DNA from 3 places in the Kurthia sp. ISK08 genome. Region 3 is predicted to be linked to each of the others. Evidence: riboswitches for the same ligand, from Rfam matches in the RefSeq annotation. Region 3 holds a riboswitch; each other region holds the start of a gene.
What was found. A riboswitch is a leader RNA that binds a small molecule or an ion and turns the genes downstream of it on or off. The one in region 3 is predicted to bind lysine.
Positions count from the first base shown of each region.

Region 1: it holds a riboswitch for lysine, as region 3 does, so the genes downstream of both, ACKVQX_RS04485 (aspartate kinase) here and ACKVQX_RS12630 (transporter substrate-binding domain-containing protein) in region 3, are expected to answer to the same signal.
Region 2: it holds a riboswitch for lysine, as region 3 does, so the genes downstream of both, ACKVQX_RS10385 (amino acid permease) here and ACKVQX_RS12630 (transporter substrate-binding domain-containing protein) in region 3, are expected to answer to the same signal.

Region 1 covers NZ_JBJXHL010000002.1:183,896-186,176, forward strand. The annotation lists gene uvrC (excinuclease ABC subunit UvrC) at 1-929, shown strand, start outside; lysine riboswitch at 984-1,159, shown strand; gene ACKVQX_RS04485 (aspartate kinase) at 1,265-2,281, shown strand, end outside.
Region 2 covers NZ_JBJXHL010000005.1:57,944-60,224, forward strand. The annotation lists gene ACKVQX_RS10380 (CynX/NimT family MFS transporter) at 1-761, opposite strand, end outside; lysine riboswitch at 947-1,127, shown strand; gene ACKVQX_RS10385 (amino acid permease) at 1,263-2,281, shown strand, end outside.
Region 3 covers NZ_JBJXHL010000007.1:93,999-96,279, reverse strand. The annotation lists gene ACKVQX_RS12635 (amino acid ABC transporter permease) at 1-7, opposite strand, end outside; gene ACKVQX_RS12630 (transporter substrate-binding domain-containing protein) at 73-924, opposite strand; lysine riboswitch at 1,045-1,231, opposite strand; gene ACKVQX_RS12625 (hypothetical protein) at 1,360-2,281, opposite strand, start outside.

The DNA.
Region 1 (2,281 bases), on a different contig from region 3:
CACTAGACGAATTTACAACTTTTATTGCGCGTTTTTATGAAGAAGCGAACCATTTAAAACCGTCTGAAATTATCATACCAAAAGAAGTGGACGCAGAGATGTTGCAACAGGCTTTAGACATTAAAGTACATGCGCCACATCGCGGCTATAAAAAAGAAATGCTCGATTTAGCAACACAAAATGCGCATGTGAAAATTGATGAGAAATTTAATATGCTACAGCGCCAAGAAGAGCGAACAATTGGTGCATGTGAAGAATTAGGTGATGCGATGAATATTCAAACACCACTTCGCATTGAAGCATTTGATAACTCACATATTTTCGGTTCGGATACGGTATCTGCGATGGTCGTATTTGAAGATGGTCGCCCGCGTAAAAAAGACTATCGTAAATTTAAAATTCAAACAGCTTCTGCGCATGATGATTACGGTGCGATGCGTGAAGTATTAAGAAGACGTTATCAACGTGTTGTAAAAGAAGGACTACCACTTCCAGATCTACTTGTAACAGATGGTGGGAAAGGACAGATGGAAGTCGCGCGTGAAGTACTTGAAGATGAACTAGGCCTTGATATTCCGATTGCAGGTCTTGCAAAAGATGATAAGCATAAGACAGCCCAGTTACTTTATGGTAATCCGCCACAAGTTATTCCACTGAAAAGAACGAGTGAAGGGTTCTATTTGCTGCAACGTATTCAAGATGAAGTGCATCGATTTGCGATTAATTTTCACCGTCAATTACGTGAGAAGAATGCACTCACTTCGCAACTTGATGACATTCCAGGTGTTGGGCCAAAGCGGAAACAGCAAATGTTAAAACACTTTGGTTCGATGAAAAAAATTAAAGAGGCAACAGAAGAAGAATTAATTGCTGCTGGATTACCGAAAAATCTGGCTAGTGCCGTAATTGCGCATTTTCTGAAAAAATAATTGTCTTTTGCCAAATATTGTGATAAAGTAACGTTAATTAAAAATCACTGAAAAAGTGATGATAGAGGAGCAGGTGTCAAGAGTAGCCTTTTTGAGAGTGTAGTAACTCAGTGAAAGAAGGTGAAAGGGGAAACTGCCGAAGTGATGAAGGAACTACGACTTCATTGCTGGTTCTGTATTGAATAAATGCAGAATTGTCAGAGTGTACACTCTGGAGGGCTATCTCACATGAATGTTCATTTTTGAATAGACATGCATAAGCAGCCCAACATTTCGATGTTTGGCTGCTTTTTTTATTGAGAGAACCCACATTACAATATGTAGGGGGAGAACGTATGGGAACTTATGTTATGAAATTTGGTGGCACATCGGTGGCAACACCGGAACGTATTCAAAATGTAGCGAAAAGAGTTTTACAAGAAGTGGAAGTGGGGAATAAAGTGGTTGTTGTCGTTTCAGCGATGGGAAAAACGACAGATCATTTAGTCGAGATGGCGAACCATGTATCGACACATCCATCAAAACGTGAGATGGATGTACTACTATCTACAGGTGAACAAGTTACAACAGCTTTACTGACGATGGCGCTTCACCAATTAGATGTACCTGCGCAGTCTTTTACAGGGTGGCAGGCAGGTATGATGACCGATGATGTTGCGAGTAATGCACGCATTGAACAGATTGATTGTGAGAAAATCACGACCTGTTTAAATGAAGGGAAAGTAGCCGTTGTAGCAGGTTTTCAAGGGATTGATCATGAAGGTAATATTACGACACTTGGTCGAGGTGGCTCAGATACAACAGCTGTCGCGATTGCAGCTGCGATTCAAGCAGAACGCTGTGATATTTATACCGATGTTGATGGGGTTTATACAAGTGATCCACGCTTCGTACCAAATGCACGTAAATTAGCAGAATTAAGTTATGATGAAATGCTCGAATTAGCACATTTAGGAGCAGGTGTTTTACATCCACGCTCTGTTGAATTAGCGAAAAATTATCAAATGCCCATGTCTGTTCGTTCAAGTTATGAACAAGTAGAAGGAACCGTTTTAAAGGAGGAAGTTCAAATGGAAAAAGATTTAGTTGTACGAGGAGTAGCATTCGAAGGAGAAATCGTTCGTTTAACAGTTTATTTTAGCGAAGCATATATGGGGTCATTAGCGAACATCTTCACAACATTAGCGAAGCACCATATCAATGTGGATATCATTGTACAATCCATCATTCCAAACGCATCACCAACGGTATCATTTTCAGTGAAAAAAGAACAATTAGAAGAAACATTAAATGTGTTAAAGGAATATAAAAATACATTAGGTTATGATTATATTGATCATGAACTAGAACTT
Region 2 (2,281 bases), on a different contig from region 3:
TGAGCAGCTGTCATACCTTGTTCTTTAAACATCTCTGGGACCCATGCTGCAGTTGTATAGAAAATCATCGATTGGAAACCCATCGAAATCATAATGACCCATGCGAGCGGATAGCGCCACATTTGTTTCTTTTCTTTTTGAGCAGTAGTCGGTGCAATTTCTTCTTTAGAGATATTTCGTGTTTGCGGAAGCCAGATGAAAACAGCGGCAATCGCTAAAATAATCCACACACCTAAAGAACCTTGCCAACCGAATGACAATGTTGATAATGGATAACTTACACCAGCTGCAATACTGGCTGATGAGTTCATTGCGACTGTATAGATTGCTGTAAGTAAACCTACTTGGAATGGAAATTTAAGTTTGATTAGACTAGGTAATAGTACATTGCCAAATGCAATTCCGATTCCGATTAAGGTAGTACCGATAAATAATAACGATGTCACGCCACTTGAACGAAGTGCCATACCCACGACTAAGATAATCATAGATAAGAATAGAGAGCGTTCAACCGTAATTCTACGCGATATTTTCGGTACGATTGGTGACACGATAGCAAATGCAAGTAGAGGAATGGTTGTAATAAAGCCAGCTACTACATTTGAAATATGTAATGAGTTTCGAATATCCTCGATTACGGGACCAACAGATGTTAGGGGAGAACGAAGAGTTAATGCAATGAAGACGATTCCAAGTACAAGAAGCCACGTTGTCGAAGTCCATTTAAGTTTTTTTGAAGCAACATTTTCTGTAGGCGACATAACTTTCCTCCTATATGTAATATTTGATTTATCGTAACATTATGCCCCTACCTATTCAATAACAAATTCGTTTCACGAAAGTCTTAATTGTATAATAGTTGAGAGTTTTTATGTCTTGAATTCGTCTGTAGAATATATTAAGATAATAGTAGAAATAATATAAATATTGCAATGCCTCATCCGTTCGATGAGGTAGAGGTCGCAAAAAATAAAAGTAATATAGTCGAGATGTAAAAGCATTGGTGACATTATATGAAAGGATTTTTTGCCGAAGTAGTGGGTTGCTTTTACAATCAATTGCTGGGGCTGTCGCTTAATAGGTGCAGAACTGTCACATCTGTGAGGGTGTGTTGAGCTATCTTTTTCAAGGTTGATGAGTGTCATTGTGTGATTACAACCATCCAAGATTGCTTGAGATGGTATTTTTATTTTCCAGGAAATAATCACTTACGAACACCTCAACTAACATATTCCCTGCAATAAAAGGAAAGAGGAAATGAAATGAGTCGTACAAAAGCAAGTCAAGAAGCGCCTACAACTCTAAAAAGAGGATTAAAAAGTCGTCACATTATGATGATTTCACTCGGCGGTACGATTGGGACAGGTTTACTACTTGCAAGTGGTAACTCAATCGCACAGGCTGGACCAGGTGGAGCGCTATTAGCATATGGTTTAATCGGTATTATGGTATTTTTCTTAATGACAAGTTTAGGAGAGATGGCTGCGTATATGCCTGTTTCAGGTTCGTTTAGTACGTATGCAACAAAGTTTATCGATCCAGCACTTGGATTTGCATTAGGATGGAACTATTGGTATAACTGGGCAATTACAATCGCAGCTGAAATTGCAGCTGTTTCAATCGTTATGAAATATTGGTTCCCTGATACAGCTTCATGGATTTGGAGTGTATCATTCTTAGCTATTATTTTCTTGTTAAACTACTTATCGGTGAAAAGTTTTGGTGAAAGTGAGTATTGGTTCGCATTCATTAAAGTAGCGACAATTGTCATCTTCTTAATCGTTAGTATTTTAATGATTTTTGGTATCTTAGGAGGTAAAGCACCTGTTGGTTTTACGAATTTCTTTGCAGGTGATGGTCCATTCCACGGTGGATTCTTTGCGACACTCGGTATTTTCTTAGCAGCAGGATTCTCATTCCAAGGAACAGAGTTAATCGGTATTACAGCTGGTGAAACAAAAGATCCAGGCAAATCGATTCCAAAAGCAGTGAAGCAAATCTTTTGGCGTATTTTATTATTCTATATCTTAGCCATTTTAGCGATTGGCTTATTAATTCCTTATACAGATAGTCGTCTAATCAATGATGGAGAGACGGTTACGACAAGTCCGTTTACGCTTGTATTTGAAAATGCAGGTATTGCTTTTGCAGCTTCGATTATGAATGCAGTTGTTTTAACAGCGATTTTATCTGCTGGTAACTCTGGTTTATATGCTTCATCACGTATGCTTTGGGATTTAGCGATGGAAGGTAAAGCACCAAAAATCTTTAAAAAGTTAAA
Region 3 (2,281 bases):
GACTCATTTCGTTCTCCCCCTATAAAAACACAAACTACCGACTAAACAAGACAGTCGGTAGCCACGTACGTTCTATTTTGCTGCTGGTTGGTTTTTAATCTCTGTTTCCATAATCTTTTGACGCTCTTCTTCTGAAATACCTGCTAATGCTTTATTCACTTGCTCTGCTAACTCACTACCTTTTTTCACACCAACTGCGATTGAGAATTCTGCTTTATCAGCTTTGAAACCTGAACCGTCTTTGAACTCAATCATTTTAAATTTGTCGTTTGCTGCTGAAGCAGATAAACCTTCTGGACGTTCTGACACATATGCATCAATTTTTCCTGATTCGAGTGCTACACGCATTGCTGAGAAATTATCTGAAGCTGGTTGTTTTTGAACACCATCAATTTGATCAATTACTGTATAGTGTGACGTATTTAACTGACCTGTTACTTTGGCACCTTTGAAATCTTGAATTGATGTAGCATTGTCGTATTTACCGCCTTTTTTCACGACCATTACAAGATTTGAAGTGTAATAAATATCTGAGAAATCAATTGTTTTTTTACGTTCTTCTGTTGGTGACATACCTGCAATTACTGCGTCAATTTTCCCTGAAATAAGTGCTGGAATTAAACCATCCCACTCTGTTTTTACAATTACTAATTCACGGTCTAAACTATCTGCGATTTTTTTAGCAATTTGTACATCATAACCGCCCGCATACTCTGCATTACCTTCGATTTTTACAGCGCCGTTCGCGTCATCTTTTTGTGTCCAGTTGAATGGTGCATAGCCTGCTTCCATACCGACTGTGAACTTTTCTTTCTCTTTATCGCCTGAAGATTCCGATTTTTCCGAATCTCCTGAGCCACATCCTGCTAGTGCAACTACAAGCACAAGTAATAGTGCTGTAAATATTCCCCATGATTTTTTCATTTGTACCTCTCCTTTAAATATGTTCCCATTGTGAAAACGAAAAGGACTATAACAAAAGGTGGATGAGATACTTCTCCAGACCTTTTGGTATAGTCCTTCTAAAAATCCTCATCATTGCCCAATTGAGATAGCTCAACTTACTTTATTCGGGTAAAAAAAGTAAGACAGTCCTGCAACTATTAATTGCAGACCCAGCATATGATGTTGAGAACCCACCATACACTTCGGCGACATCTCCTTCTAAGTAGCATCTTTGTATTCTCGTACTCCGCTACTTACTAATAAATATCGCGCCTCTACCTCACAATTGTGTCAATGTGAGGTCATATTCGTTTGTTATAATTAACAATAGTCTACTTTATAGACTATTTTATGTCAATATACTGAAAAAAAGAAAAATATAAATTTTTTATTTTAAAATAAAAATTTATGTATTTATTCTTCGTATTCAATATCATCTAATTGATCATAATAAAAAATATTTCCATTCTCTGCATCAATTCTCTCAATGCGTTGTCCCACTTCTTTTTCTTTTACAACATAGCATAATTCATATTTTGTAAATTCTTCATCTTCATATGGAACACGTGCTAATTCCATCTTAATGGAGTCTTTATAAATTTCATTTGCTTCTTCTAATGTAATTGTTGGTTCCATTGACATATTCTCAATATGCTCTTCTTTTAACATTGGAATCACTGCATCTGTTACACGACCTGAATAAATACCCATATCAATATTTGCTGTATATTCACTTAGTGGAATGCCATTAATGTAACGGTGGAATGTAAAAGTCACAAATGGTTCGAAAGCATAAGAATCATCTTCGTCATCTTCCTCTTCATCCTCACCATCTTCTGCTGATAGAGCTTTTAACATCTCAATTTCCTCTTCTGTTAACTCATCATCTTCATCATCTTCTAAATCTTCTTCAACAAATGCATCTTCTAATAAATAATGTTCAGACACATTTCCTACTTTGGATTCTAAAAAGGCAATTGCACGTTTACGAAGTTCATCTAGTGTGTATTCGTCCCCTTCTTTGAATGGCAGAGTAGAATCAATAATCAATTGATGTTCATCAGACATATCGAATTTAACATAATGTTGGTCAGATTGTTCATATGTAACTGTATTTTCTTCTTCAACTTTATTCATATCCGGTGTAATACCTAACAAAATTGCTTCATCATACATTTCCATAACAGGTGGAACTTTTTCTAATTCAACAGGACCGTTCTCTAAAAATTGATTTAATGAAATAATATCTCCGTTTGCGCCAACTACTTCATTTAAATTTTTAGGATAGTACATTAATCGAATTTCATCTTCTTGTTGGAAAGCAGCTAATTCAACT